DNA from 3 places in the Rathayibacter sp. AY1H3 genome. Region 3 is predicted to be linked to each of the others. Evidence: predicted binding sites of a transcription regulator. Region 3 holds the regulator's gene; each other region holds the start of a gene.

Region 1 (9,508 bases), on a different contig from region 3:
CGGTGCTCGTCCTCGACGACCCGCTCTCGGCGCTCGACGTCGACACGGAGGCGCGCGTCGAGGCGGGGCTGCGCCGCGTGCTCGGCGACACCACGGCGATCATCGTCGCCCACCGCCCCTCGACGGTGGCGCTCGCCGATCGCGTGGCACTGATGGAGGAGGGCCGCATCACCGCGGTCGGCACCCATAGCGAGCTGCTCGCGAGCAGCCCGCACTACCGCTTCGTCATCTCGAGCCTCGAGGAGGACGAGCTGACCCGGCCCGCCGGGACCGAGCGCATCGGCTCCCGCCCCACGACGACCCACCAGGAGACGCGATCATGAGCACGCTCGGTTCCTCCGAGGAGCGCGACGACCTCAGCAGAGCGGAGTCGGCGGCCCTGCGCCGGCGCTCGCTGCGGCTGCTCGGCTCCCTGCTGCGGCCGCTCCGGCTGCGGCTGGTGCTCACCGCGGTCGTGGTCGTCGTCGCGACCGCTGCCCAGGTCGCGGGACCGGCGCTGATCGCGGCGGGCATCGACAACGGTCTGCCCGCGGTCCTCGCGGGGAACGCGGTCCCGCTGGCGGTCACGGTCGGCGCCTACATCCTCACCGGACTCGTCGGCGCGCTCCTGGTCGCCTGGTACACCGTGCTCTCCGCGAGGGTGAGCCAGGCGATCCTGATCGACCTGCGCAAGCGGGTCTTCCTGCACACCCAGAAGCTGAGCCTGGAGTTCCACGAGAACTACACCTCCGGCCGGATCATCTCGCGCCAGACCAGCGACCTCGACTCCATCCGCGAGCTGCTCGACTCCGGCATCAACCAGCTGGTGCAGGGTGCGCTCTACATGGGCTTCGTCGCGATCGCCCTGGTCTCCCTGGACGGCGTGAGCGGCATCGTGCTCGCCTGCGCCCTGGTGCCGCTCGCGCTGCTCACCCGCTGGTTCCAGAAACGGTCGCAGGCGCTGTTCCGCGGCACTCGCGTCGCCTCGTCGCGGCTCATCGTGCAGTTCGTGGAGTCGATGACCGGCATCCGCGCCGTGCAGACCTTCCGCACGCAGAAGCGCAACGAGTCCGTGTTCGGCGGGGTCGTCGAGCAGTACCGGCTCGCCTACAAGCGCGTCTTCGGAGTGTTCGGCACCTTCGACCCCGGGCTCGTGCTGATCGGCAACGTCACCGTCGCCGTGGTGCTGTTCATCGGCGGCGTCCGCGTGCTCGACGGCGGGCTCGAGATCGGCGCGCTGCTGGCGGTCCTGCTCTACACACGGCGCTTCTTCGACCCGGTGCAGGAGATGGCGATGTTCTACAACTCCTACCAGTCGGCGGCCGCCGCGCTCGAGAAGATCTCGGGCGTGCTGGCCGAGGAGCCGAGCGTCCCGGATCCGGCCCGCCCGGTCGACCTGCGCCAGGCGCGGGGCCGCCTCGGCTTCGAGGGCGTCCGCTTCGCCTACACCGCCGACCGCGAGGTGCTGCCGCGCTTCGACCTCGACATCCCCGCCGGGCAGACCATCGCCCTCGTCGGGTCCACGGGCGCCGGCAAGACGACGCTCGCCAAGCTGATCTCGCGCTTCTACGACCCGAGCGACGGCGTGGTGACCCTCGACGGCGTGGACCTGCGGCAGCTGCACCCGAAGGACCTGCGGCGCGCGATCGTGATGGTCACCCAGGAGGCGTACCTCTTCTCCGGATCCGTCGCCGACAACATCGCGATCGGGCGGCCGACCGCGTCCTACGACGAGATCGTCCGGGCCGCGCAGGCGGTCGGCGCGCACGAGTTCATCCAGGCGCTTCCGGACGGCTACGACACCGACGTGAACAAGCGCGGCGGCCGCGTCTCGGCCGGTCAGCGCCAGCTGATCTCGTTCGCCCGCGCGTTCCTGGCCGACCCGGCGGTGCTGATCCTGGACGAGGCGACCTCCTCCCTCGACATCCCGAGCGAGCGCCTGGTGCAGCAGGGCCTGCAGACGCTGCTGGCGGACCGCACGGCGGTCATCATCGCGCACCGCCTCTCGACGGTCGCGATCGCCGACCGGGTGCTGGTGATGGAGCACGGCCGCATCGTCGAGGACGGCACCCCGGAGGCGCTCATCGCCGGCGAGGGCCGCTTCGCCACCCTGCACGCGGCCTGGCGGGGCTCGCTCGTCTGATCGGCTGCTGCTCGCGACTCACGTCCCGGAGCCGCTCCCGGCTCAGGGGCGCCAGCGGGCGCTTCGCACGTCGACGCGCCAGCCGCCCGGCGTGACGACGAGGGGCGTGCCCTCGCGCTCGTACTCCCGGCGGGCGCGCTCCTCGTGGCCGACCGGGGGCGCTCCTCCCGCGCGGACGACGCGCCACCAGGCGGTGTCGGAGCCGTAGCGGGCCATCACCGTGCCGACCGCGCGTGCCGCACGCGTGCCGAGGACCGCGGCGATCTCGCCGTAGGCCATCACGCGGCCGGGCGGGATCGAGGCGACCACCTCGAGGACGGCGGAGACGAAGTCGGCCGGCTCCGCTGCCTCCGGCGCCGCGCTCAGAGCGTCAGCGCCCCGATGTTCTCGCCGTACTGCGTCTCGCCGACGACCTCGAAGCCGATCCAGCGGAAGAACTGCTCCGGGCCGTCCTCGCCGGACTCCCAGATCACCGTGAGGGTGTCGAAGCCGCGGGCGCGCGCTTCGTCGGCGGTGGCGCGGACGGCGAAGGTGCCCACGCCGCGGCCCTGCTTCGCCGCGTCGATGTTGATGCGCCAGATGCAGCTGCGGAACTCCTCCGCCGCCTCCGGGTCGAAGTGCGCGTGGATGAAGCCGACCAGCTCGTCGCCGTCCATCACGGCCCGCTGCCAGGAGGCGCCCGGGTCGATCACCGCGGCGGCGGCGGAGTAGGAGACCGGCGCGATGAACTGCTCCTGGCCGGGTTTGAGGCTCAGACCGTTCACGGCGGAGATGTTCGAGGCGGACAGCTCTTCCAGGCGGAGGTCACTCATGCCGTCACTGTACCGGCGGCGCAGGACGGCGGGCATCCTCCTGTCGGGCGACGTGCGCCGGCCCCGGCGCGGACGATCGAGAACTGTCTCGACATCGAGACAGTTCGGGCCTCGGGTAGGCTGGCGGAGGCCATCCGGAGCGGTGCAGAGCCGCCCGTCCCGCACAGGTGCGGGGTCATCGACACCATGGGAGAGCAATGTCCAAGATCAAGGTTGAGGGAACGGTCGTCGAGCTCGACGGCGACGAGATGACGCGCATCATCTGGCAGAAGATCAAGGACACCCTCATCCACCCGTACCTCGACGTGAACCTCGAGTACTACGACCTCGGCATCGAGTACCGCGACGAGACGGACGACCAGGTCACGATCGACGCGGCGCACGCCATCCAGAAGCACGGCGTCGGCGTGAAGTGCGCGACCATCACCCCCGACGAGGCCCGCGTCGAGGAGTTCGGCCTCAAGAAGATGTGGAAGTCGCCCAACGGCACGATCCGCAACATCCTCGGCGGCGTGATCTTCCGCGAGCCGATCATCATCTCGAACATCCCGCGCCTGGTCCCCGGCTGGAACAAGCCGATCATCATCGGCCGCCACGCGTTCGGCGACCAGTACCGCGCCACCGACTTCGTCTTCAAGGGCAAGGGCACGCTGACCGTCGAGTTCACGCCCGAGGACGGCTCCGAGCCGATGAGGTTCGAGGTCTACAAGGCCCCGGACGACGGCATCGCGCAGGTCCAGTACAACCAGGACGCGTCGATCCGCGACTTCGCCCGCTCGTCGCTGAACTACGGCCTCTCGCGCAACTACCCGGTCTACCTCTCCACCAAGAACACGATCCTCAAGGCCTACGACGGCCGCTTCAAGGACATCTTCGAGGAGATCTTCGAGACCGAGTTCAAGGAGCGCTTCGACGCCGCGGGCCTCACCTACGAGCACCGCCTCATCGACGACATGGTCGCCTCGGCCATGAAGTGGGAGGGCGGCTACGTCTGGGCCTGCAAGAACTACGACGGCGACGTCCAGTCCGACACCGTCGCGCAGGGCTTCGGCTCGCTGGGCCTGATGACCTCCGTGCTCTCCACGCCCGACGGCAGCGTCGTCGAGGCGGAGGCGGCGCACGGCACCGTCACGCGCCACTACCGCCAGCACCAGGCAGGCAAGCCCACCTCGACGAACCCGATCGCCTCGATCTACGCCTGGACGCGCGGCCTCGCGCACCGCGGCAAGCTCGACGGCAACCAGGAGCTCATCGACTTCTCGCTCACCCTGGAGGACGTGGTCATCAAGACGGTCGAGTCCGGGAAGATGACGAAGGACCTCGCCCTGCTCGTCGGCCCCGAGCAGGGCTGGCAGACGACCGAGGAGTTCCTCGCGACCCTCGATGAGAACCTGAAGGCCCGCATGTCGGCCTGATCACCGGCTTCAGCAGACGCGTCCGGCCCGCACGATCCTCGGATCCTGCGGGCCGGACGCGTCTCCGGGCCCGGTGGGACGCGCCCGGGCCGAGCGCCTCAGAGCGCCCGGGCGAGCTCCTCCATCGCGCGGAGCGGATCGGGCCCCGACGGCATCAGCACGACGCTCGACGCACCGGCCTCGTGCAGCAGGCCGATGCGGCGACGAGCGTCCTCGGGAGTGCCCACGACGGCCAGCTGGTCGACCCAGGCGTCGGGCAGGTCGCGGACGAAGGCGGCGCGGTCGGCGCTCTCGGCCCGCAGGCGGGCGAAGTCCTCGGCGAAGGGGAGCGGCTCGATGTGCGGCGCCCAGTCCGGCTCGCCGATCCACTCGAGTCCCGGCCGGACCGCGTCGCGCGCGGCGGCCGCATCGTCGTCCACGGCGGCCACGTTGTAGGCGACGATCCGTCCGGTGCCGCCCAGGTGGCCGCGGGCCGCCGCGAGGTACTCCGGAGTGACGGGCTCGGCCAGGACGACCCCGTCGGCGATCCGGCCCGCGAGCGCCAGCGACTTCGGTCCGCGGACGCCGGCCAGCAGCGGCGGCACGACGGCGGGCGGCGACTCCAGGACGAGGCCGTCCACGTGCACGTAGCGGCCGGAGCGGTCGGTGCGCTCGCCGGAGAGCAGCGAGCGGATCGCGTCGAACTGCTCCTCGAGCAGGGTGAGCGGGCTGCGCGGCCAGACGCCGAGGCCGCGCATCCAGTGCGGCATCCCGTGCCCGATGCCGGCGTGGACACGGCCGGGGAACAGTTCGCCGAGAGTGCCGAGCTCCATCGCGGTGAAGGCCGCCGTGCGCACGGCGGCGGGCAGGATGCCGATGCCGACGACGATCCGCTCGGTGGCGGCGAGCACCGCGCCGGCCTGGGCGATGCCGCCGCGGAAGCCGAGGTCCTCGACCACCCAGAGCTCGTCGAAGCCGAGCTCCTCGGCGCGGCGGGCGTAGACGAGCACCTCGGAGGCGGGGAGATCGCGGGGGAGCAGGACGCCGACAGCGGTGTCGGAGGAGGAGGCGCGCATCCGGCCAGCGTAGGGCGTGCGGACACGCGGAGGGCCCGCCCGCACGATCGCGGACGGGCCCTCGCTCGTCGTCCTACTCGGCGGCCGCCTCGCCGATCCGCACCTGCTCGGGGCGGGCGGTCGAGACGACCTCGATGCGGCGGGGGCGCGCCTTCTCGCTGACCGGGATGGTCACCGAGAGCACGCCGTTGTCGTAGGACGCGGCGATGCGCTCGGTGTCGACGCCCTGGCCGAGGCTCAGCTGGCGGACGAAGGTCGCCGACTGGCGCTCCCGGGTGATCCAGGTGACGTCGTCGCCGCCCGCGACGGTGCGCTGGGCGCGGATGGTGAGGAGCTGCCCGTCCACGTCGACGTCGACCGACCCGGGGTCGATGCCGGGGAGGTCGGCGGTGAGGACGTAGTGGTCGCCGTCCCGGTACAGGTCGATCGGCATCCGGCGGGGCCCCTGGCCGGAGCCGAGGAGGGCGGTGGCGAGGCGGTCCAGCTCGCGGACGGGGTCGTAGGTGACAGCCATGAGATCACTCCATTCAGTCGTGCAACGAAGAGTTCCAAGAGTTGAGCCGACCCGGCTCAACGCGATTAAATTAGCACTCGGGGAGGGGGAGTGCCAACGGATCGGCCCCCTTCAGCGTCGACTTCGTTACCTGTTCGTAACAAAGCTGGGCAATCGAGTTCGTAGGGTCGTTTCTGTGTGGAAACCGATCCGGTTCCCAGCGAATGTGAGTAAGGACATCGATTGCCGATCCACCTGTCCCACCGACCACCCGTCCGCCGCGCTGAGAGGCGCATCCTCGCGGGCCTCGCCGTCCTCGGAGTCGCCGCGACCGCGGCCTTCGCCACCACCGGCGCCAGTGCCGCCCCTCTCGCCGGCAGTGCCTCGCTCGTCGGCGGGCTCTCCGTCGGCCAGAGCTTCGACGACGGCGACTACGTCGTCACCCTCGTCGAGCCCTCCGCGGCCACCTACCAGGGCAGCGATGCCCGTTTCGCCCGCACCGCGCCCGTCGACGGTGCGCAGCTGCAGGCCGCCTCTGCTCCGGTGGAGGACTACTCCGCCCACCTCGAGCAGCGCCAGGAGGACGTCGCCTCCGCGGTCGACGCCGCCATCGGCTACCACTACACCGTCGCCCTCAACGGCTTCTCCGCGACCCTCTCGGGCGAGCAGGCGGGCGAGCTCGCGAGCCGCCGCGACGTCGCCCAGGTCCGCAAGGTCGAGAACCTGAAGGTCGACCGCGCCGCGCAGGCCTCGCCGCTCGCCGCGGCCGCCGCCGGTACCCCCGTGCCCGACACCGGACAGCAGCGCTCCACCGACTTCCTCGGCCTCGAGGGCGAGGCCGGCGTCTGGCAGAAGCTGGGCGGCATCGACAAGGCGGGCGAGGGCGTCGTCGTCGGCGTCATCGACTCCGGCATCGCGCCCGAGAACCCCTCCTTCGCAGGCGCGCCCCTGGCGACCTCGCCCGGAGCGGCCCCCTACACGGACGGCACCACCACCTCCTTCGTGAAGTCGGACGGCGGCACCTTCGTCGGCTCCTGCTCGCCGGGGCTCCCCGCCTCCGAGCAGTGGGACGGCGACGAGTGCAACCAGAAGCTCATCGGCGCACGCTGGTTCCTCGCGGACGAGGAGGTCGGCTCGACGGACAACCCCGAGTACCGCTCCCCGCGCGACGCCGACGGACACGGCTCGCACACCGCGAGCACGGCAGCCGGCAACAACGGCGTCGAGGCGAGCGTCGACGGCTACGACTACGGGAAGATCTCCGGAGTCGCCCCGGCCGCCAAGGTCGCCGCGTACAAGGTCTGCTGGAACGGACCCGACGAGGGCACCGACGACGACGACTTCTGCTCCGGAGCGGGCATCCTCGCGGCCATCGACGCCGCGACCAAGGACGGCGTCGACGTCATCAACTTCTCGATCGGCGGCGGCTCGGCCACCTCGACCCTGACCGCGATCGACGAGGCGTTCCTCAACGCCGCCGCCGCCGGCGTCTTCGTCGCGGCCTCGGCCGGCAACTCGGGTGCGGGCGCCTCCACGCTCGACCACGCGTCGCCCTGGTACACCACGGTCGCCGCGTCCTCCATCCCGACCTACACCGCGACCGCCGCTCTCGGCGACGGCCAGAAGTTCGTCGGAGGATCCATCTCGGTCCACGAGGACGTCACGGGACCGCTGGTGAACAGCGCCGACGTCGTCCGCTCGGGCGCCGAGAACCCCGCCATCTGCGAGACCGGCACCCTCGACCCCGACAAGGTGAAGGGCACGATCGTCGCCTGCACCGCGGGCGTCACCGCGCGCGTCTCCAAGTCGGCCGAGGTCGAGCGGGCCGGCGGCATCGGCATGCTGCTGCTCAACCCGACCCCGAACGCCCTGCACGTCGACGACCACTCGGTCCCGAGCATCCAGATCGACTCGCAGGCCTACCAGGCGATCACGACCTACGCCGGCACCGCCGGTGCGACCGTGACCCTCTCCGAGGGCAACTCGTCCGGAGCCTCCATCCCCGTCCCGCAGGTCGCCGGCTTCTCGTCGCGCGGACCCGCTGAGGCGGACGGCGCCGACGTGCTGAAGCCCGACCTCACGGCGCCCGGCGTCGCGATCCTCGCCGACAGCTTCAACGCCGAGGGTGACGACCCCGCCTTCGCGTTCGAGTCCGGCACCTCGATGTCGTCGCCGCACGTGGCGGGCCTCGGCGCGCTGATCCTCGGTGCGACCCCGAAGGCCTCGCCGTCCGCGGTGAAGTCGGCCATGATGACCTCCGCCTACGACAGCGTCGACCAGTCGGGCGCCGCGTCCGAGGACGTCTTCGCCCAGGGCGCCGGACACGTCGACCCTGCCGCGTTCCTCGATCCCGGACTGCTCTACCAGAGCGGCACGGAGGACTGGATCGCGTTCCTCAAGGGTGCGGGCTACGTCTTCACCTCGAACCCGGTGATCGACCCGATCGCCGCGATCGACCCGTCCGACCTCAACCAGGCCTCGATCGCGATCGGCGCCCTCGCGGGCACGCAGACTGTGACCCGCACGGTCACCTCGACCGGCGCGGGCACCTACACCGCCTCGGTCGACGGCCTCGCCGGGATCGACACCGTCGTCTCGCCCTCGACTCTCTCCTTCACGGGTGCGGGCCAGACGGCGGAGTACACGGTCTCCTTCACCACCGGCTCGGCGGCGCTCAACCAGTTCGCCACCGGCTACCTGACCTGGGCGAGCGCGGAGCACGACGTCCGCAGCCCGATCGCGGTGCGCCCCGTCCTGCTGGACGCGCCCTACGAGGTCTCCGGCACCGGCTCGACCGGCACCGGCACGGTGACGGTCACGCCCGGCATCACCGGCGCGCTGCCGCTCACCGCGAGCGGTCTCGCCGAGGGTGTCCTCGCCGAGGACGCCACCGCCGCCGACGGCCACTCGGCGACGCTCCCCACGGGGAAGTCGCTGACGACCACCGTCGTGGTGCCGGAGGGCGCCGAGTTCGCCCGCTTCGACCTCGACTCGCTCGACGACGCGGCCGACCTCGACCTCACCGTCACCAGCGAGAGCACCGACAAGGTCTTCACCTCGGCGACCGGCTCGGCCGACGAGCGCGTCGACATCGCCGACCCCGCTCCGGGCGAGTACACGGTCCAGGCCGATGTCTACTCGACCGCTCCGGGATCCTCGACCGTCACGTTCGACTTCCGCAGCTTCGTCATCACTCCGGAGAACGGTCTCGGCTCGCTGAGCACCGACCCCGCCGTGGTCGACGCCGTGCAGGGCGAGCCGATCGCGTACGCGGTCTCCTGGTCGAACCTGGCGGGCCCGGCCCGCTACCTCGGCCGTGTCGCCTACACCGACTCGGGACTCGCGACGCTCGTGAGCGTCGACGTCACCGAGGCGGTCACCCCCACCCCGACGCCGACCGCGACTCCGGAGCCCACGGGCACCCCGGAGCCGACCGCGACGCCGACGGCCGGTCCCACCGCCGGACCGGGGGAGCCCACCTCCACGCCGACCGCCGGACCGGGGGAGCCCACCTCCACGCCGACCGCCGGACCGGGCGCGCCCGGCCACGGCGCCGGCGGCCTCCCGTCGACGGGCTTCGACGGCGGTCTCCTCGGAGCCGCCGCCCTCGC
Region 2 (9,508 bases), on a different contig from region 3:
GGCGCGCGGACACGTCGCGGACCCGCGAGACCGGCGGCAGCGGCCTCGGACTGGCGATCGTGTCCTCGATCGTCGCCGCGCACAAGGGCCGCGTGGACGTCGTCGAGACGCCGGGCGGAGGCGCGACCTTCCGCGTCGCGCTGCCGCTGCTCACGGTCGGCCAGAACGGCGAGACCTCCCCCGCCTCGGTCTGATCCGCACCGCGGTCCGTCCTTCCTCGGGGGCCCCTTCGGTCCGAGCTCTCCCGTCGACGTCCGCGAGCGGCACAGATCGATCCGCCCGAGCGACCGTGACCTCGCCCACCCGGCCCGCACGGCCGCGCACGGCCGCGCACGGCTCACTCTCTCCTCTTGGGGACCAACGGGCGGCGAGCCCGCCCGGACCGCTGGAGATGACACCCGACGCTCGACGGATGCCGCGTCGCCGGCTCTTGCAGAGTCGCCGTCCGCATCCGTTCGGCCGACGACATCTCCGCCCCGACCCCGTACGTCGCGACCCGCACCGGCGCACCCCACGCGCTTCTGGTGCCGGTGTCCGCTGAGGAGACCGAGGCGGCGCGGAGTGCGGTGCCACCGCAGGAGGACCGCCGTTGTGGTCGCGGAGCGGATTCAGAACCACCTGCCGGTTCGGTCGCCTGCTGCTCGCTCAGATGCCTCCGGAAACGCCGAAGGCGGCTCCCCCGGAGGGGAACCGCCTTCTGCGTGGTGGGGGGACGGACTAGAAGTCCATGCCTCCGGTGGGGTCGCCGCCCGCGGCGACCGGGTTCTTCTCGGGCTTGTCGGCGACGACGGCCTCCGTGGTGAGGAAGAGACCGGCGATCGACGCCGCGTTCTGCAGAGCGGAGCGCGTGACCTTGACCGGGTCGATGATGCCCGCGGCGATGAGGTCGACGTACTCGCCGGTCGCGGCGTTGAGGCCGTGTCCGGTGGGCAGCTCGCGGACCTTCGCAGCGACGACGCCGGGCTCCATGCCCGCGTTGAGGGCGATCTGCTTGAGCGGGGCGTCGATGGCGACCTTGACGATGTTCGCGCCGGTCGCCTCGTCTCCGACGAGCTCGAGCTTCTCGAAGGCGAGCTTGCCGGCCTGGATGAGGGCGACGCCACCACCGGCGACGATGCCCTCCTCGACGGCGGCCTTCGCGTTGCGGACGGCGTCCTCGATGCGGTGCTTGCGCTCCTTGAGCTCGACCTCGGTCGCCGCTCCGGCCTTGATGACCGCGACGCCGCCGGCGAGCTTCGCGAGGCGCTCCTGGAGCTTCTCGCGGTCGTAGTCGCTGTCGGTGTTCTCGATCTCGCCGCGGATCTGCGCGACGCGGCCGGCGATGGCCTCGGCGTCGCCGGCACCCTCGACGATCGTGGTCTCGTCCTTGGTGATGACGACCTTGCGGGCCGAGCCGAGCAGGTCGAGGGTGACGTTCTCGAGCTTGAGGCCGACCTCCTCGGAGATGACCTGGCCGCCGGTGAGGATCGCGATGTCCTGGAGCTGCGCCTTGCGACGGTCGCCGAAGCCGGGGGCCTTGACGGCGACCGACTTGAAGATGCCGCGGATCTTGTTGACGACCAGGGTCGCCAGCGCCTCGCCGTCGACGTCCTCGGCGATGATCAGCAGCTGCTTGCCCGCCTGGATCACCTTGTCGACGACCGGGAGCAGGTCCTTGATGTTCGAGACCTTGGAGTTGACGATGAGGATGTAGGGGTCCTCGAACACCGCCTCCTGGCGGTCGGGGTCGGTCACGAAGTACTGCGACAGGTAGCCCTTGTCGAAGCGCATGCCCTCGGTGAGCTCGAGCTCGGTGCCGAAGGTGTTCGACTCCTCGACGGTGACGACTCCCTCCTTGCCGACCTTGTCGATCGCCTCGGCGATGATCGCGCCGATCTCGGGGTCCGCGGCGGAGATGGAGGCGGTCGCCGCGATCTCCTCCTTGGTCTCGATCGCCTTCGCGCCGGCGATGAGCTCGGCGGTGACGGCCTTGACGGCCTTCTCGATGCCCTTCTTGAGGCTGATCGGGTCGGCGCCGGCCGCGACGTTGCGCAGGCCCTCGCGGACGAGCGCCTGAGCGAGGACGGTCGCGGTGGTGGTTCCGTCGCCGGCGACGTCGTCGGTCTTCTTGGCGACCTCCTTGACGAGCTCGGCGCCGATCTTCTCGTACGGCTCGTCGAGCTCGATCTCCTTGGCGATGGAGACGCCGTCGTTCGTGATGGTGGGAGCGCCCCACTTCTTCTCGAGGACGACGTTGCGGCCGCGCGGGCCGAGGGTCACCTTGACCGCGTCGGCCAGAGTGTTGAGTCCACGCTCGAGGCCGCGGCGGGCTTCTTCGTCAAAAGCAATGATCTTGGCCATGTGTGTTTCTCGTCCCTCCCGGACGTCGTGAAATGTCTGTGCTGGCACTCGACCGGAGCGAGTGCCAAGGTCGATTCTGGCACTCGCGGTGGACGAGTGCAAGCGACCGGCACGCGCTCCGACACGAAGGAGCCGCCGCCCGCACGAGGCGGACGACGGCTCCCGGGAGGCTCGGTGGTCAGGCCGGGCGGACCGATTCGGCCTGGGGGCCCTTCGACCCCGTGCCGACCTCGAACGCGACCTGCTGCCCCTCCTCGAGGACCTTGTACCCCGACATGTCGATCGCGGAGTAGTGGACGAAGACGTCCTGTCCGCCGCCGTCGACCGTGATGAAGCCGTAGCCCTTCTCAGCGTTGAACCACTTGACGGTTCCGTTCGCCATCTCTGTACTCCCCAGTGCTGTGATGCCCGCGGCACGAGCGATGTGCTGGTGCCTGGTCAGGAATACTAATCCGGCTATCGGCCCCGGGAGGGGCTGGAAAGGGCCTCGCGGGGAAGAGTTGCCCGGGATTCAACACGGAGGAAACGTGCCCGTAACAGAGGGCCCCGATCAGCCCTGCTCGGAGGCGTAATCGGCCCCCAGGACCACGACGACGGAGCCCGTCTCGACGAAGTCCTGCGAGAGCAGGACGGTCCCCGTTCCGAGCGAGTCGACGAGACCGAGGGCCGCTCCCTCGAGCGCTGGGTCGGTGTAGTAGACGGTCGTGGCGGCGATGTCCTCGGTGTTCGCGTTCGCGACGGTCGGGACGCTCCATCCGGCCGTCGTCAGGGCGTCGCCGGCGCTGGCGGCGAGTCCGACGGTGGCGGTGCCGTTGAGGACGGCGACGGCGAGATCGGGATCGAGCGTCGCGGCTGCGGTCGGGGTCGCCTCCGCGGTCGCGGTCGGCGGAGTGAAGACATCCGTGAACTGCACCCGGTCGTCGATGACCAGCAGCCCGATGAAGCCGAGCAGGACGATGACTCCGGTGGCGAGGGCGGCCCAGGCGAGGGCGACGGCGCGGGCGTGAGGGGCCGGCGGCCGGCGGTGGGCGCCGACGCGCGCCTCCGTCGCCGGGACCTCGTCGAAGCGGTCTCTCGGGTGCGTGTTCGACATCGGGGGTACGGCCGGCCTTCCGTTGGTGGACTCGAGCAGCTCGTCTACTCGAGGCGCCCGAGGCGTCGCGAGGCGCGGGCGCCGGCGCGCTGGTCGCGGATGCGCTGCAGCCGCGTGACGAGCATCGGGTCGTGCGCGAGGGCGGCCGGAGAGGCGAGCACCGCGCTGAGCACCTGATAGTAGCGGGCGGCCGACAGTCCGAACTGGGAGCGGATCGCGTCGTCCTTGTCCCCGGAGCGGGCCGTCCACTCGCGCTCGAAGGCGAGCACCCGCAACTCGCGCTCGGACAGACCGGTGCCCGGTCTCGGGTCCGTCGTCCTGCTCATCCGTCCAGGGTAGGCAGGCCCACGGCCGCCGCCGGGGAGGCGCTCCGAACACCTCGTGACCGTGTCGCGGCATGGAGGCGGGGAGTCTCCTCCACAGCCCGCGGAGGCGGAATGGAGCCGTCGCCCCGGGGGTTGGACCAGGTGGAGGGGCGCGACCGCCCCCGTACACTGACGAGGATTCCGAGGGAGACCCATGTCGTCGTATTCCGTGAACAAGTCCGACGCCGAGTGGCGCGAGGAGCTCGACCGCGACCAGTACGCGGTCCTGCGCGAAGCGGCCACCGAGCGCCCGTGGACCGGCGAGTTGCTCGACGAGCACCGCTCCGGCCTCTACACCTGTGCCGCCTGCAGCGCCGAGCTCTTCAAGAGCGGCACCAAGTTCGACTCCGGCTGCGGCTGGCCGAGCTTCTACGAGTCCGTGAACCCGGACGCGGTCCAGCTGATCGAGGACAGCACCCTCGGCATGGTCCGCACCGAGGTCCGCTGCGCGAACTGCGGATCCCACCTGGGACACGTCTTCCCGGACGGCTTCGGCACGCCCACCGGCGACCGCTACTGCATGAACTCGATCGCCCTGAACTTCCAGGCCGAGGGCGAGTGACCGTGTCCTCCTCCCCCGTGCTCGAGGCCGTCCTCGCGCGCCGATCGCGCTCGAAGGTGACGCCGGAGGCTCCGGGGCACGACGAGATCGCGGCGTTCGTCTCGGCGGCGTCGCGTCTCGCCGATCACAGCTCGCTGCGCCCGTGGCGGGTCATCGAGATCCGCGGCGCCGCCCGCGACCGGGTCGGCCGCAGCTTCGCGGTCGCCTCGGGCGCGAAGAAGGACCCGCGGAAGTACATCGAGAAGACGCACCGCGCCTCCCTGCTGCTGGCCGTCGTGGTCAGCGTCAAGAAGTCGAAGGTGCCGGCCTGGGAGCAGGAGGCCGTCGCCTCGGGCGTCGCCCACCTCCTGAGCCTGCTGCTCGACGAGGCGGGCTGGGGCGTCTTCTGGCGCACCGGCTCCTACACGCGCGACAAGGCCGTGCGGAAGGCGCATCGCCTCGAGAAGGGCGAGGAGCTGCTCGGCTGGCTCTACGTCGGCCGTCCCGACGGGAAGATCGGCGGCCCCAAGCGTCCCGCTCCCGCCGAGCGGCACCTCAGCATCCTCGAGCCGTGAGACGCGGCGGGCCCGGATCCGGCCGGATCCGGGCCCGCGATAGGGTGGCCGGGCGCGCGAGCGCACCTGCCGACGTGGCGCAATTGGTAGCGCACCCGACTTGTAATCGGGCGGTTACGGGTTCAAGTCCCGTCGTCGGCTCAGGAGAGAAGAAGGCCCCGACCGCTGTATGCGGTCGGGGCCTTCTGCATGCGCGGGGCTCGTGCGCGTCCGGGGCTCAGCCCGCGGCGGCCGGAGTCGGCTCGGAGGAGGCCGGAGCCTCGGTGGAGACCGGGGCGTCGCCGGGAGCCGGGGTCTCGGTCGACGCGGGGGCCTCGGTCGAGGCGGGCGTGTCGCTCGGCGCCGGAGTCTCGGAGGAGGTGGGCGCGGGAGTCGCCGACGAGTAGGAGTCGGCGGCGGCCGAGAGCACGAAGGAGCTGAAGGCGTCCGGGTCGGTCAGCGAGCCCGAGTACGCCTCGCCGTTGACCAGGACGGTCGGGGTGCCTGTGACCGCGGGCACGTCCGTGCCGGGCAGCGGACCCGAGGTGGCGCGCTCGGTCGCGGCGCGGACCCAGCTCACGAAGCTCTGGTCGTCGATGCAGGTGTTCACGGCCGCCGTGTCCTCGACGCCGGCCTGCGAGGCGTAGTCCTTCAACTGGTCGTCCGAGAGTCCGTCGGTCCCCTCCGCCGGCTGGTCGGCGAACAGCAGGGAGTTGAAGTCGAAGAACGAGTCGGGCGAGCGGTCCGCGACGCACGCGGCGGCGTTGGCCGAGCGCTCCGAGTACTTGGTGCCGTTGGAGCGGGTCGTGAGGATGGCGATCGGGTGGATCTCGACCGTCGCGGCACCGCTGGTCACCCACTCCTTGATCTGGTCGCCGTTGGTCTTCTCGAACTGGCCGCAGTAGGGGCAGAGGTAGTCGAGGTAGACCCGAATGTCGACCGTGCCGGCCGAGGTGTCGAGCGCGCTGGGGGTGGGCGTCCCGTCGGCGGCGACGGCGCCGCTCGTCTGCGCGACCATGTTCTCGCCGATGACGACACCGTCGCTCGCCATGTTCGCCGGGCCCGGACCCGCGGGGCGGATGCTCGAGGTGACGGCGAAGACCACGATCACGACGACCGCGATCACGACGGCGGCGAGCCCGCCCTGCAGGGCGAAGCGGCTCACGCGGTCGCGGCGCTTCTGCTGCTCGCGCAGGCGGCGCGCCTTCTCTCGGGCGGCCTCTCGTCGCTGGTTCTTCGAGAGACGGTCGTTGGCTCCGCCGGTGGTCATGACAAGAACGCTCCGAATGAGAGAGGGGGAAGAAGGGGGTCGCCGGGCGCGACTCGCCGGAATCCTACGCGCGAGCCCTGGGAAACCTCCAAACGACGGATACGCGGTGCCCGACCGACGACTGTCGGCCCCGTGGCATACTGTGACGGTTGGTCGGAGTCGCCCACGCGATGATGACCATCACTTCCATTCACTCGGATCGTCCGGCACGTACCTGCCGGTGAAGGAGCAAGAACAATGGCGTCCGTAACTTTCGACCACGCGTCCCGCGTCTACCCCGGGGCCACTCGCGCCTCCGTCGACAAGCTCAACCTCGAGGTGGGCGACGGCGAGTTCCTCGTCCTCGTCGGCCCCTCCGGCTGCGGCAAGTCCACCTCCCTGCGCATGCTCGCCGGCCTCGAAGAGGTCAACGAGGGCCGGATCCTCATCGGCGACCGCAACGTCACGGACGTTCCGCCGAAGGACCGCGACATCGCGATGGTCTTCCAGAACTACGCGCTGTACCCGCACATGTCGGTCGCCGAGAACATGGGCTTCGCGCTCAAGATCGCCGGCGTCAACAAGGACGAGCGCGCCGCGCGGGTCCTCGAGGCCGCGAAGATGCTCGACCTCGAGCCCTACCTGAACCGCAAGCCGAAGGCGCTCTCCGGTGGCCAGCGCCAGCGCGTCGCGATGGGCCGCGCCATCGTCCGCAAGCCCCAGGTCTTCCTCATGGACGAGCCGCTGTCGAACCTCGACGCCAAGCTCCGCGTGTCCACCCGCACCCAGATCGGCACGCTGCAGCGCCGCCTGGGCATCACCACGGTCTACGTCACCCACGACCAGACCGAGGCGCTCACCATGGGCGACCGCATCGCGGTCCTCAAGGACGGCCTCCTCCAGCAGGTCGGCTCGCCCCGCGACCTGTACGAGAACCCGAACAACGTCTTCGTGGCCGGCTTCATCGGCTCGCCCGCGATGAACCTGTTCCACGCGGACGTCACCGACGGCGGCGTCAAGTTCGGCGACACCGTCCTCCCGATCGCCCGCGAGGCGCTCGCGAAGACGAGCCAGAAGGTCGTCACGCTCGGCGTGCGCCCCGAGGACGTCACCGTCTCGACCCAGCCCGGCGGACTGCCGATCGAGGTCGACCTCATCGAGGAGCTCGGCTCGGACGGCTACCTCTACGGCCACACCGAGGTCGAGGGCCGCCGCACCGACATCGTCGCGCGCGTCGACGGCCGCGTGCACCCCACCGCGGGCGACCGCGTGTACGTGACCGCGAACCACCGCGTGCACATCTTCGACGCGGAGTCGGGCGAGCGTCTCTCCTGAGCCTCCTCCTGCACCGCACGCTGCCGCCGTCCCCTCCAGGGCGGCGGCAGCGTCGTCTGCGGCTCCCCCACCGTCCGACACGCGACACGAACGGCGCACCATGTCCGGCTCCCTGAACATCACCTCGGCCACCGTCGACCCGGCCCTGCTCGACCTGCCGTGGAACCTGCGGCTCGACGACTGGCCCGACGAGTACATCGCCGCCCTGCCGAAGGGTATCTCGCGGCACACGGTCCGCTTCGCCCACCTCTCCGGTCACGTCGTCGCCGTCAAGGAGACGACCGCCGAGATGTCGCGGCGCGAGTACGAGATGCTGAAGACGCTGCAGCGCCTCGACGTGCCGTGCGTGGTGCCGGGCGCCGTGATCACGAACCGCACCGACGACGAGGGCGAGGCCCTGCCCGCCGTGCTGGTCACCCGTCACCTCAAGTTCTCGCTCCCCTACCGCGCGCTCTTCTCGCAGACGCTGCGGCCGGACACGGCGACCCGCCTGGTCGACGCGCTGGCGCTCCTCCTGGTCCGCCTGCACGTGATCGGCTTCTTCTGGGGCGACGTCTCGCTCTCGAACACTCTCTTCCGGCGCGATGCCGGCGCCTTCGCCGCCTACCTGGTCGATGCGGAAACCGGGCAGCTCTACTCGGGCGGCCTCTCGAACGGCCAGCGCGAGAACGATCTGGAGATCGCCCGCGTCAACATCGCCGGCGAGCTGCTCGACCTCGAGGCCGGCGGTCGCGTCGACGACGACCTCGATCCGATCACGGTCTCCGACGGCATCGTCGCGGCGTACCGCAGCCTCTGGAAGGAGCTGACCGGTGCCGAGTCGTTCGCGACCTCGGAGCGCTGGCGGATCAACGACCGCGTGAACCGGCTGAACGAGCTGGGCTTCGACATCGAGGAGCTCGCGATCAGGACCGACGAGGCCGGGTCCACGGTGCGGATCCAGCCGAAGGTGGTCGACGCCGGCCACCACCAGCGGCGGCTGCTCCGTCTCACCGGGCTGGACGCGCAGGAGAACCAGGCGCGGCGCCTGCTCAACGACCTCGACTCGTACACGGCGACCTACGACAAGCAGGGCCTGGACGAGGAGATGGTGGCGCACGAGTGGCTGGCGCAGGTGTTCGAGCCGGTCATCCGCTCGATCCCCCGTGATCTCAAGGGCCGCCTGGAGCCGGCCGAGATGTTCCACCAGCTGCTCGAGCACCGCTGGTTCATGTCGCAGCAGCAGGCGCGCGACGTCCCCTTGGCGGAGGCGGTCACCGCCTATGTGAACGACATCCTGCGTCACCGCCGCGACGAGGCGACGGTCATCGCTCCTCCCACCGAGGCGCTGACCCTCCCGAACCTCGTCCTCGACGAGTCCGGCGACGCCGAGCTCACCGACGAGGACGCCGACGTCGACTGGACGAAGAACGTCTGACCCCCACCACCGCAAGAGGGCCCGTGCTGTCAGCACGGGCCCTCTTCGCATCCCCCCGGCTCGCTCAACGCAGGCGGCGCACTCGGTCCGCTCGCCGCAGGCGGCGCCCCTGTCCGCTCGCCGAAGGCGGCGCCCCTGACATCCAGACCTGGAGCGCGGGTGCCGGCGCGGTGAGCTGCAAGGCGGAGGAGGAAGCGATACCGGCGGTATCGCGCCCGACGACAACGCCGCAGATCGCCACGCCGGTGCCCGCGCGGTGAGCTGCAAGGCGGAGGAGGAAGCGATACCGGCGGTATCGCGCCCGACGACAACGCCGCAGATCACCGTGCCGGCGCCCGCGCTACTCGGAGGCGGAGCGGAGTTTGGAGATCTCGTAGAGCGCGACCGACGCCGCGATCCCGGCGTTGAGGGATTCGGTGGCGGAGCTGATCGGGATGGAGACGACGGCGTCGCACTGCTCGGTGACGAGGCGGGAGAGGCCCTTGCCCTCGCTGCCGACGACGACGAGGAGCGGCCGGTCGGCGAGTTCCAGGCCGGGCAGCATCACGTCGCCGTCGCCGTCGAGTCCGATGACGAAGACGCCTGCGCGCTTGAAGTCCTTGATCATGGCGGTG
Region 3 (9,508 bases):
CCCCGCCTCGACCGCCGGGCGGGTCAGGATGATCCGCTCGACCTCCTTGCGCTGCAGCGACTGCACGGCCTTCGCCATCGCCAGGTAGGTCTTGCCGGTTCCGGCCGGGCCGATGCCGAAGACGATGGTGTTCTGATCGACCGCGTCGACGTACTCGCGCTGCCCGAGCGTCTTGGGCCTCACGCTCCGTCCGCGTGCCGTGAGGATGGCCTGGCCGAACGCCTCGGCCGGGCTCACCGGCCCGCCGTTCTGCAGGATGCGGGCGGACTCGCGCACGCCCTCCGGGTCGAGATCGTGCCCGCTCGCGGTCATGCGCACCAGTTCTTCCACCAGGCGCGTCGCCGCGGCGACGGGCTCGCGCTCGCCGTCGAGCGTCACCTCGTTGCCGCGCACGTGCACCCGGACATCGGGGAATCGTCCTTCGACCGCTCGGATGAGGCGGTCCTGGGGTCCGAGGAGGCGCACCATCGCGACTCCGTCGACGGCGACGACGCGCCGCGTCGTCTCGGACGCGTCCGCGCCGGGGGCGGGACGCTCGTCGGGGCTCGCGCCCGTGTTCTCAACCGGTGGCAAGGGAGCCTTCCGTCTGGTGGCCGCCCAGGACGTGGGCGTGCACGTGGAACACGGTCTGGCCCGCCTCTTCGCCGGAGTTGAAGACGAGGCGGAACTGACCGTTGCTGTGGGCGTCGGCGAGCGACTGGGCGACCTGCACCATCTCGGCGAGCAGGGCGGGATCGGCGGCGGCGAGGGCGGCGACCGTGGCGTGCTCCTGGGTCTTCGGGAAGACGAGGAGGTGGACGGGCGCCTTCGGCTCGATGTCGGTGATCGCGAGGATGCGCTCGTTCTCGAACACCACATCGGCCGGGATCTCGCCCTGGACGATGCGCGTGAAGACGGTAGGTTCGCTCATGCACTCATCTTAAACGGGGCCCGTGCGCGACGGGCGCCGCGTTCGCCCACGGCACCCTGCTCCGGCGCCCCGAGGCGGCTGTGGAGGAGCGTCACCAGCGGCCCAGGCGGGCCGAGAGGACGGCGATGGCAGCGGGACCTGCGGTCGAGGTGCGCAGGACGGAGTCGCCGAGCGCGACGGCCTCGGCGCCCGCCTCCGCGAGCAGCCGCAGCTCCTCCGGAGCGATGCCGCCCTCGGGCCCGACGACGAGCACCAGGTCGCGTCCGTCCGGGACCACCTGGGAGAGCCGCGCCTGCGCCGAGGGCTCGAGGACCAGCACGCGGGACGTCGCGGCGCGCGCGACGAGACCGCGCACCTGCTCGAGCGGCGCGACCTCGGGCACCCGGGGGCGCAGCGACTGCTTGCTCGCCTCGCGCACGATGGCCCGCCAGCGCTCGCGCCCCTTCTCCTCCTTCGGGCCCGACCACCGCGAGATCGACCGCGCGGCCTGCCACGGGACGACCTCGTCCACCCCGAGCTCGGTCGCCGCCTGCACGGCGAGCTCGTCGCGGTCGCCCTTCGCGAGGGCCTGGACGAGGACAAGGCGCGGGGACGGAACCGGGGACTCCTGCATCGACTCCACGACGAGCACCACTCGCGCCGGCTCCGCGCTCTCGACGACCGCGGTCGCGACGAGTCCGCGCCCGTCACCGACCCGGACGCTCTCGCCCGCGCGGATCCGGCTGACGGTCGCGGCGTGCCGTGCCTCCGCGCCGGTGAGCGCGAGCCGGCCCCCGACGACGAAGCCGCCGGAGTCCAGCGACTCGTCGATGTAGTGGTGCGCCACGGGCTCAGCCCAGGAAGCGGTCGCGGAGCTTGGAGAACAGGCCCTGCTGGAAGTGGGTCAGCGCGGGCTTCTGCGGCTTGTAGTGCTTCGCGAGCTCCTGGACCAGCTCCCGCTCGCGGTGGCCCAGCTTCGTCGGGGTGACGACCTGGATGCCGATGCGGAGGTCGCCGCGTCCGCTGCCCCGCAGGCGCGTGACTCCGCGTCCCTTGATCGTGACGATCTCGGTGCTCTGCGTGCCCGGCTTGATCTCGATCTCGATGTCGCCGTCGAGCGCCTTGAGCGACGCCGTGGAGCCGAGGATCGCGTCCGTCATCTGCACCTCGAGGGTGCAGAGCAGGTCGTCGCCGTTGCGGCTGAAGACGTCGTGGTGCTTGACCTTGATCTCGAGGTACAGGTCGCCGTTGGGGCCGCCGGCCGGGCCGACCTCGCCGCTGCCGGGCATCTGCAGGCGCAGGCCCGTGTCGACTCCCGCGGGGACGTCGACGGGGATGGTGCGGCGGGCGCGGACGCGTCCCTGGCCCTGGCAGGTGGAGCAGGGGGTCGCGATGACGGTGCCGTAGCCGCGGCAGGTGCCGCAGGGGCTCGCCGTCATCACGTTGCCCAGGAGCGAGCGGACCGTGCGCTGGATCTGGCCGGAGCCGTGGCAGATGTCGCAGGTCACCGGCGAGGTGCCGGGCTGGCAGCACGAGCCCTGGCACGTCTCGCAGAGCACCGCCGTGTCGACCTCGAGGTCGCGGTGGGTGCCGAAGATGACCTCGTCGAGCGAGACCTCCACGCGCAGCAGGGCGTCCTGGCCGCGCTCGCGGCGGGAGCGCGGCCCGCGGGACGAGCCCTGCGCGCCCTGCCCGAAGAAGGTCTCGAAGATGTCGCCGAACCCGCCGAAGCCCTGGCCGCCGCCGCCGAAGCCCTCCTGGGGCCCGCGGTCGTACTGCGCCCGCTGCTGGGCGTCGCTCAGGACGTCGTAGGCGTGCGTGACGAGCTTGAAGCGCTCGGAGGCGTCCGCGCTCGGGTTGACGTCGGGGTGCAGCTCGCGGGCGAGTCGGCGGTACGCCTTCTTGATCTCGTCGGCGGAGGCGTCGCGGTCGACGCCCAGCACTTCGTAGTGATCGGCCACAGGTGGCTTCGTCCTTCGTTCGTGGGTCGGTGGGCCGGGCACGGCGCACCGGGGGGATCCGGCGGGGGCCGGGAGGTCGGGCCTACTCCTCGCCGAGGAGGCGGGAGAGGTAGCGGGCGACGGCGCGCACCGCGGTGATGTTGCCGGAGTAGTCCATCCGGATCGGGCCGAGCACGCCCAGGCGCGAGACCTGGCCGCCCGCGGTGTTGTACCCGCTCGTGAGCACCGAGGTCTCCTGCAGCCCGAACGGCGCGTTCTCGCGGCCGATGCGCACCGAGATGCCCCGGGGGTCCGGGGTCATCTCGGCGAAGAGGCGCAGCAGCTCCACCTGCTCCTCGATCGCCTCGAGCACGGGGTAGATGCTGCCCGAGAAGTCCTCCTCGGTGCGGACGAGGTTGGCGGCGCCGGCCATGACCAGGCGGTCCTGCCGGTTGGCGCCGACCTGCTCGAGCAGGGTCTGCACGATCGGCGTCAGCACGTGGCGCCGCTCGGGGCTGAAGCGCTCCGCGACGGAGCCGAGCGTCTCGGCCGCCTGCTGGAGCCCGAGGCCCAGCACGGCCGTGTTGAGCTTCGCGCGGATCTCGCCCAGGAGAGCGTCGTCCACGTCCTCCGGGGTCTCGAGCACGCGCTGGTCGACCCGGCCGGTGTCGGTGATCAGCACCGACAGGAGGCGGCGGGGAGCGAGGGCGACGAGCTCCACGTGGCGCAGCCGCGCGGCCCCGAACGACGGGTACTGCACGAGCGCGACGCTGTTGGTGAGCTGCGAGAGCAGGCGGACGGTCTTGACCAGCACCTCGTCGAGGTCCGGGCTCTGCCCGAGGAACGTCTCGATCGCCTGGCGCTGCGCGGAGGTCAGCGGGCGCAGGTCGGCGAGCTGGTCGACGAAGAGGCGGTAGCCCTTGTCGGTCGGCACGCGGCCGGACGAGGTGTGCGGAGCCGCGATCAGCTCCTCCTCCTCCAGCTGGGCCATCTCGTTGCGGATGGTGGCGGCCGAGACGCCGAACGCGTGGCGCTCGACGATCGACTTGGAGCCCACCGGCTCCCGGTTCGCCACGTAGTCCTGCACGATCACGCGCAGGACCTGGAGACCGCGCTCCGTGACCATACGACCGACCTCCCGCCGGACTCCGAGTGCCCGCGGGCACGACCGTCTGCGGCGCTGACGCCGCGCGGAGCCTGGCACTCCGCAACTCTGAGTGCCAATCATAACCGGGAGGCGGACCGCCCGGCGGGGTTGCGCGGGGATCGGCCGGGGTGCACTCCTGCAGGGCCGCGGGGAGGAGCCCCGTCATCCCCGAGGAGGAGGTCCCGCGCGGCCCGGTGCGGAGGGAGTCGCCGCATGCCACGATGGACGCCGAGCGCACGGGGGACGCCCGTCGCCGCCGCCGGAACGGAGACCATCATGTCGGCCACCCCTCCCCCGCCCCCCGTCTACGGAACCCCGGCTCCGCCGCTGAACCCGGCGGACGAGAAGACCTGGGCGATCGTCACGCACGTGACCGGCATCTTCTTCAGCTTCCTGCCCTCGCTGATCGTCTTCCTGGTCTTCAAGGGGCGCGGACCGTTCCTCGAGGCGCACGCCAAGACGGCCCTCAACTTCCACCTGACGACGCTGATCGCCTACGTCGCCGGGACGATCCTGTCCTTCGTCCTCGTCGGCTTCATCGTGTTCCTGGTCGTGCCGATCCTGGTGATCGTCTTCGCGATCATCGCCTCGGTGCGCGCCAGCGCGGGCGAGTACTACACGTACCCGCTCAGCATCCCGTTCTTCAAGTAGCCGCGGCACCGGGGCGGCGGTGCGCCGGCCGCCCCGGGATCCGGCCTCAGCCGTCGGTGAGGCGGCGCACGACCGCGTCGGCCAGCAGACGGCCGCGCAGGGTCAGCACGATCCGGCCGCCGAGCGCCGCCCGGCCGTCGACGTGGCCGTCGGCGATGAGCCCCGCCACCTCGCTGCGCCGATCGGCGTCGATCGCGTCGATGGGCAGCCCGTCCGCCAGGCGCGAGCGCAGCAGCACGTCCTCCACCCGCCGCGTCCCCGCGTCGAGCGTCTCCCGCCCGGCAGCGGGCGAGACCCCGGTGCTCAGCCGGTCGGCGTAGGCCGCCGGGTGCTTCACGTTCCACCAGCGCACGCCTCCGACGTGGCTGTGCGCGCCGGGACCGACGCCCCACCAGTCGTGGCCGAGCCAGTACGAGAGGTTGTGCCGGGAGCGGTGGGCGTCGTCGCGCGCCCAGTTGCTGACCTCGTACCAGGAGTACCCGGCAGCGGTCAGGCGCGCGTCGGCGAGCTCGTACATGTCGGCGGTGAGGTCGTCGTTCGGGGTCGCGACCTCGCCGCGGCGGATCTGCCGGGCGAGCTTCGTGCCGTCCTCCACGATCAGGGCGTAGGCCGAGAGGTGGTCCGGCCGGTTGGCGAGCGCGGAGTCGAGCGACCGCTCCCAGTCCGCGAGGGACTCCCCCGGCGTGCCGTAGATGAGGTCGAGGCTGACCTGCAGGCCGGCCTCCCGCGCCCACTCGACCACGAGCGGGACCCGCTCCGGGTCGTGGGTGCGCTCGAGCGTGGCGAGGACGTGCGGCACGGCCGACTGCATCCCGAAGCTGACGCGGGTGAAGCCCGCCTCGGCCAGCGCGCGGATGTAGGCGGCGTCGACGGAGTCCGGGTTCGCCTCGGTGGTGATCTCGGCGTCGGGCGCGACCCCGAAGTGGGTGCGGAGGCCGTCCAGCATCCGCACCAGGTCGCCGGCGGGCAGGAGGGTGGGCGTCCCGCCGCCGAAGAAGACCGTGCGGGCGGGGCGTCGGGGCAGACCCGCGCGCTCGAGCACCTCGGCACCGAGAGCCATCTCGGTGATCGCCTCGTCGGCGTAGTCCTGCTGCTTCGCCCCGCGGAGCTCGGTCGCCGTGTAGGTGTTGAAGTCGCAGTACCCGCAGCGGACCCGGCAGAACGGCACGTGCACGTAGAGGCCGAGGTCGCGCTGCTCCACGCCGTCGACGACGGACGCGGGCAGTCCGCCGTCGAGCGGAGCAGGATCGGCGATCGGGAGGGCGCTCCCCACGTCAGCTGACGCGCGCCGGCAGCAGCGCGCGGAGGTACTTGGCGACCTGGCGCTTCTGCACGGCGCGCAGCACCGGCGCGCCCAGGCGGTAGAGGCGGGTGGAGGGTCGCGAGAAGACCCGGATGACGAGCCAGACCGAGTCGTCCGCGCGCTTCTCGACGACGAAGGACTCCTCGCCGCTCTCGGGGTGGCCCTCGAGGGTGCCGTAGGCGAAGCCGACCTGGTCGGGCTCGTCGACGACGTAGACCACGCGGACCGGGGCGTCGAAGACGCGGCCGAGCAGGGTCACGCGGAGCACGGCGGTCACGCCGGCGGTGATGTAGGGGGCGCCGTCGGGAGCGAAGTGCTCCTCCGTCGGCCGGCTGACGAGGTCGATCGGGGTGCCCGCGGCGTCGAAGTTGACGCCGGTGTACTGCACGCCGCTGCCGCTGGTGATGTCGGTCACCTCGATGCCGCTGCCGCGCTGCACGCCCCAGGTCATCAGGGAGGCGGTGGTGATGGCGAAGCGCTCGTCGCCCGAGCCGAGACGGGCCTCGAAGCGCTCGGCCGTGAAGCCGTCCGGCGGGTACTCGAGCAGGTCGGGTGCCAGAGTGCCGCCGACCGCCGCGTAGGTGACCTGCGGCTGGCCCTCGAAGTTGGAGCGGCGGATGCTCACGTCCCGACCTTCTTCCCGGACTCCTCGAGCGCGGCGCGCGTCGAGTCCGCGTGCCGGGTGGTGCTGTCCATCCGACCCAGCGTATCCGACCGTCGGCGTCCCGAGCCGGGAACGACCGAGGGCCCTCCCCCGCCGGAGCGGGAGGAGGGCCCTCGTCGTGGTGCGGGTCGGGTCAGCTGCAGGGAGTCAGCTTCGCGACGGCGTCGGACAGGGTGCCGGTGCCGCCGAGGAGGACGACGCTCGTCGCTCCGCCGGCCTTGATGTCCTGCAGCACCTTGACCGGCACGCAGGTCGGGGGCACGGCGAAGAGGGGGCTCCCCGTAAGCCCGGCGGCCGCGGCTCCCGCCAGGGCGTCGGGGAAGTTCTCTCCGGTGGCCAGGAACACGGTCTTCGACCCGCGGGGGAAGGCCGCCAGGTTGAGCTGCTCCGAGGTGTCGTAGCGGTCGACCCCGCCGATGCGGTTGACGACCGGTCCGGCCGGCACCGTGAGGGAGTTCTGGATGCCGGCGCTGACCGACAGCTCGGATCCCGCGATGGTGAGCACCGGCGGCCGGAGCCGCGTCAGGATCCCGACAGTGGTCGGGTCGGCCGCCGGGAGGCCGCCGTTCACGAGGACGACGGGGGCGGAGTTCTTGCCCGCGGCGGCGGTGGCGCTGAGCGCGTCGGGGAACTTCTCGCCGGTCGCGAGCCAGGCCCCCTTCGGCGAGGTGCCGAAGGCGCTCTCGATGATCTTCCGCGACGTGTCGTAGCGGTCGGTGCCTCCGAGGCGGAAGACCCTCCCGTTCGCGTACTGGCCGAGGTCGGTCGCGAGGGCGTCGCTGACGCTGAGGTCGGAGCCGACGACGACGATCCGCTGGGGCTTGAGACGGGTGAGCTCGTCGCGCACGACCTGGCTCACAGAGTCGCGGTCGACCAGGAGGAGCGGGCCGCCCTGCTTCGCGGCGGCGGGACCGGCGCTGAGCGCGTCCGGGAAGTTCGCGCCGGTGGCGATGTAGACGACGGGGACGCCGGGGGTGTCGAAGGTCGCCTTCGAGATCTCGACGGCGGTGCCCTGGCGATCGGTGCCCGCGAGGCGGGTCACCGTCGGACCGTTGCCAGGGGTCGGCCCGGTGGTCGGCGGAGTCGTCGACGCGACGACCCTGAGGGGCACCCGGACGACGAAGGCGGAGCCCGCCGGCTGCTCGACACCGCGGCCGGCTCCCGTGACGCGGATGGAGGGAGCGCCCGTGAGCGAAGTGTCGCCGAAGTTCTGGTACCGGTCGTAGAAGTCCTGGTTCGGCTTCACCGCGACCGACGAGCCGTCGTCGAGGACCTTAGCGGGGGCGGTGAGCGCCGGGGTGCCGTCCGTTCCGACGGTGGCCCGGACGGAGGTGCCGAAGAAGCCGGGTACGCCCGTCTCGACGACGACGACGTCGCCGGCGCCCGCGTCGGTCAGGCTGCCGCCGCCGGCCCAGAAGACGCCGTCGTGGCTGGTCGAGCTCGGAGTGGTCGCGGACAGGTCGACCACGGCCGCGTCCTCGCCGCTCGCCGGAGCGACGGTCAGGCCGGCGGTGACGCTGAGGTCGAAGCCCGTCGTGGACTCGAGCGCCGGGGGGACGTAGGCGTCGTCCGCCTGCGGCGCCTCCGCGGTGAGGTCGAGCCTCACCGCGGGCTGCTCGAACGAGCCCACCGTGCGCTCGAGCGGGATCTCGATGGTGTTGGCCGCGGCGTCTACAGCCGAGGAGCCCGACACGAAGTCGGCATCGCTGGTGCTGAGGCGCCAGTCCACGGTCTCGTACCCCGGGTGCGACCACTCCGTGAACCCGGCGGACGCGCTCGCGGCCGGGAGCTCGACGGTGATGGTCTCCGCGTCGGAGGAGACGGACAGGCCCTTCGCGACGCCGAACTGGTCGATGTCCTCCCAGACGAAGGGCGCGGGCGACGCCTGCACCTCACGGCTCGCGGCTGATGCGGGTGCGGCGGCGACGAGCGATCCCGCCGTCACCGCTGCGACGCCCAGCAGCGCCGCCCCCGATCTGATCCAGTGCTTCCTCGTGCGTGCAGAGTCCACGGGCTTCCCCCTTGATCGTGATGAGAGGGCCGACCGTCGACGCTCCAGCCCCTGAGCGGATCGTCCTCGATCCGCAGCCGCGTCCAGCGCTCGAAAGCTACCTGGGAAGTGATCGGCGCCGCAATGGCCCCTCACCGCAGGTTCCCTCTCGGGGGGTGCGCCTCCGCTGGAGGAGTCCTACTTCTTGTCCTTGGTCTCGACGTCGCCCGAGAGCGCGGCGATGAACGCCTCCTGGGGGACCTCGACGCGGCCGACCATCTTCATCCGCTTCTTGCCCTCCTTCTGCTTCTCGAGGAGCTTGCGCTTGCGGGTGATGTCGCCGCCGTAGCACTTGGCGAGGACGTCCTTGCGCATCGCGCTGATCGACTCGCGGGCGATGATCCGGGCGCCGATGGCGGCCTGGATCGGCACCTCGAACTGCTGACGCGGGATCAGCTTGCGCAGGCGCCCCGTCATCAGCACGCCGTAGGCGTAGGCCTTCTCCCGGTGCACGATCGCGCTGAACGCGTCGACCTGCTCGCCCTGCAGCAGGATGTCGACCTTCACGAGGTCGGCCTCCTGCGAGCCGGCGGGCTCGTAGTCGAGCGAGGCGTAGCCGGCGGTCTTGGACTTGAGGTTGTCGAAGAAGTCGAAGACGATCTCGCCGAGGGGCATGTGGTAGCGGATCTCGACCCGGTCCTCGCCCAGGTACTCCATGCCGATCAGGGTCCCGCGGCGGCTCTGGCAGAGCTCCATGATCGTGCCGACGTAGTCCTTCGGCGCGAGGATCGCGGCCTTGACGATCGGCTCCGTGACGGCGGCGATCTTGCCGACGGGGAACTCGCTCGGGTTCGTGACGGTGACGGTCTTCTTGTCCTCCGTCGAGACCTCGTAGATGACCGAGGGCGCCGTGGTGATGAGGTC

What was found. The regulator HrcA, encoded in region 3, represses chaperone genes, less so after heat shock. The targets are predictions, from matches to a motif close to TTNGCACTCGNNNNNNNCGAGTGCNAA.
Region 1: a site for HrcA is predicted at 5,989-6,015, ahead of C5C33_RS09710 (Hsp20/alpha crystallin family protein). Genes of this name have one in related genera too.
Region 2: a site for HrcA is predicted at 2,382-2,408, ahead of groL (chaperonin GroEL). Genes of this name have one in related genera too.

What each region holds. Positions count from the first base shown of each region.
Region 1 is NZ_PSUU01000021.1:1,594-11,101, forward strand. Features, by position in the region: gene C5C33_RS09680 (ABC transporter ATP-binding protein) at 1-323, shown strand, start outside; gene C5C33_RS09685 (ABC transporter ATP-binding protein) at 320-2,122, shown strand; gene C5C33_RS09690 (MGMT family protein) at 2,165-2,488, opposite strand; gene C5C33_RS09695 (GNAT family N-acetyltransferase) at 2,485-2,934, opposite strand; gene C5C33_RS09700 (NADP-dependent isocitrate dehydrogenase) at 3,132-4,349, shown strand; gene C5C33_RS09705 (LLM class flavin-dependent oxidoreductase) at 4,448-5,404, opposite strand; gene C5C33_RS09710 (Hsp20/alpha crystallin family protein) at 5,478-5,918, opposite strand; gene C5C33_RS09715 (S8 family serine peptidase) at 6,141-9,508, shown strand, end outside.
Region 2 is NZ_PSUU01000021.1:51,624-61,131, reverse strand. Features, by position in the region: gene C5C33_RS09980 (HAMP domain-containing sensor histidine kinase) at 1-194, shown strand, start outside; gene groL (chaperonin GroEL) at 718-2,340, opposite strand; gene C5C33_RS09970 (cold-shock protein) at 2,519-2,722, opposite strand; gene C5C33_RS09965 (LytR C-terminal domain-containing protein) at 2,891-3,433, opposite strand; gene C5C33_RS09960 (DUF3263 domain-containing protein) at 3,478-3,759, opposite strand; gene msrB (peptide-methionine (R)-S-oxide reductase MsrB) at 3,953-4,360, shown strand; gene C5C33_RS09950 (nitroreductase family protein) at 4,357-4,914, shown strand; tRNA gene C5C33_RS09945 (tRNA-Thr) at 4,983-5,055, shown strand; gene C5C33_RS09940 (thioredoxin domain-containing protein) at 5,132-6,163, opposite strand; gene C5C33_RS09935 (ABC transporter ATP-binding protein) at 6,401-7,477, shown strand; gene C5C33_RS09930 (DUF4032 domain-containing protein) at 7,578-8,894, shown strand; gene rlmB (23S rRNA (guanosine(2251)-2'-O)-methyltransferase RlmB) at 9,235-9,508, opposite strand, start outside.
Region 3 is NZ_PSUU01000048.1:624-10,131, forward strand. Features, by position in the region: partial or broken gene C5C33_RS15420 (PhoH family protein) at 1-468, opposite strand, end outside; gene C5C33_RS15425 (HIT domain-containing protein) at 560-910, opposite strand; gene C5C33_RS15430 (16S rRNA (uracil(1498)-N(3))-methyltransferase) at 1,002-1,736, opposite strand; gene dnaJ (molecular chaperone DnaJ) at 1,741-2,850, opposite strand; gene hrcA (heat-inducible transcriptional repressor HrcA) at 2,933-3,955, opposite strand; gene C5C33_RS15445 (DUF4870 domain-containing protein) at 4,190-4,627, shown strand; gene hemW (radical SAM family heme chaperone HemW) at 4,674-5,900, opposite strand; gene C5C33_RS15455 (DUF1990 family protein) at 5,902-6,555, opposite strand; gene C5C33_RS15460 (cell wall-binding repeat-containing protein) at 6,728-8,605, opposite strand; gene lepA (translation elongation factor 4) at 8,783-9,508, opposite strand, start outside.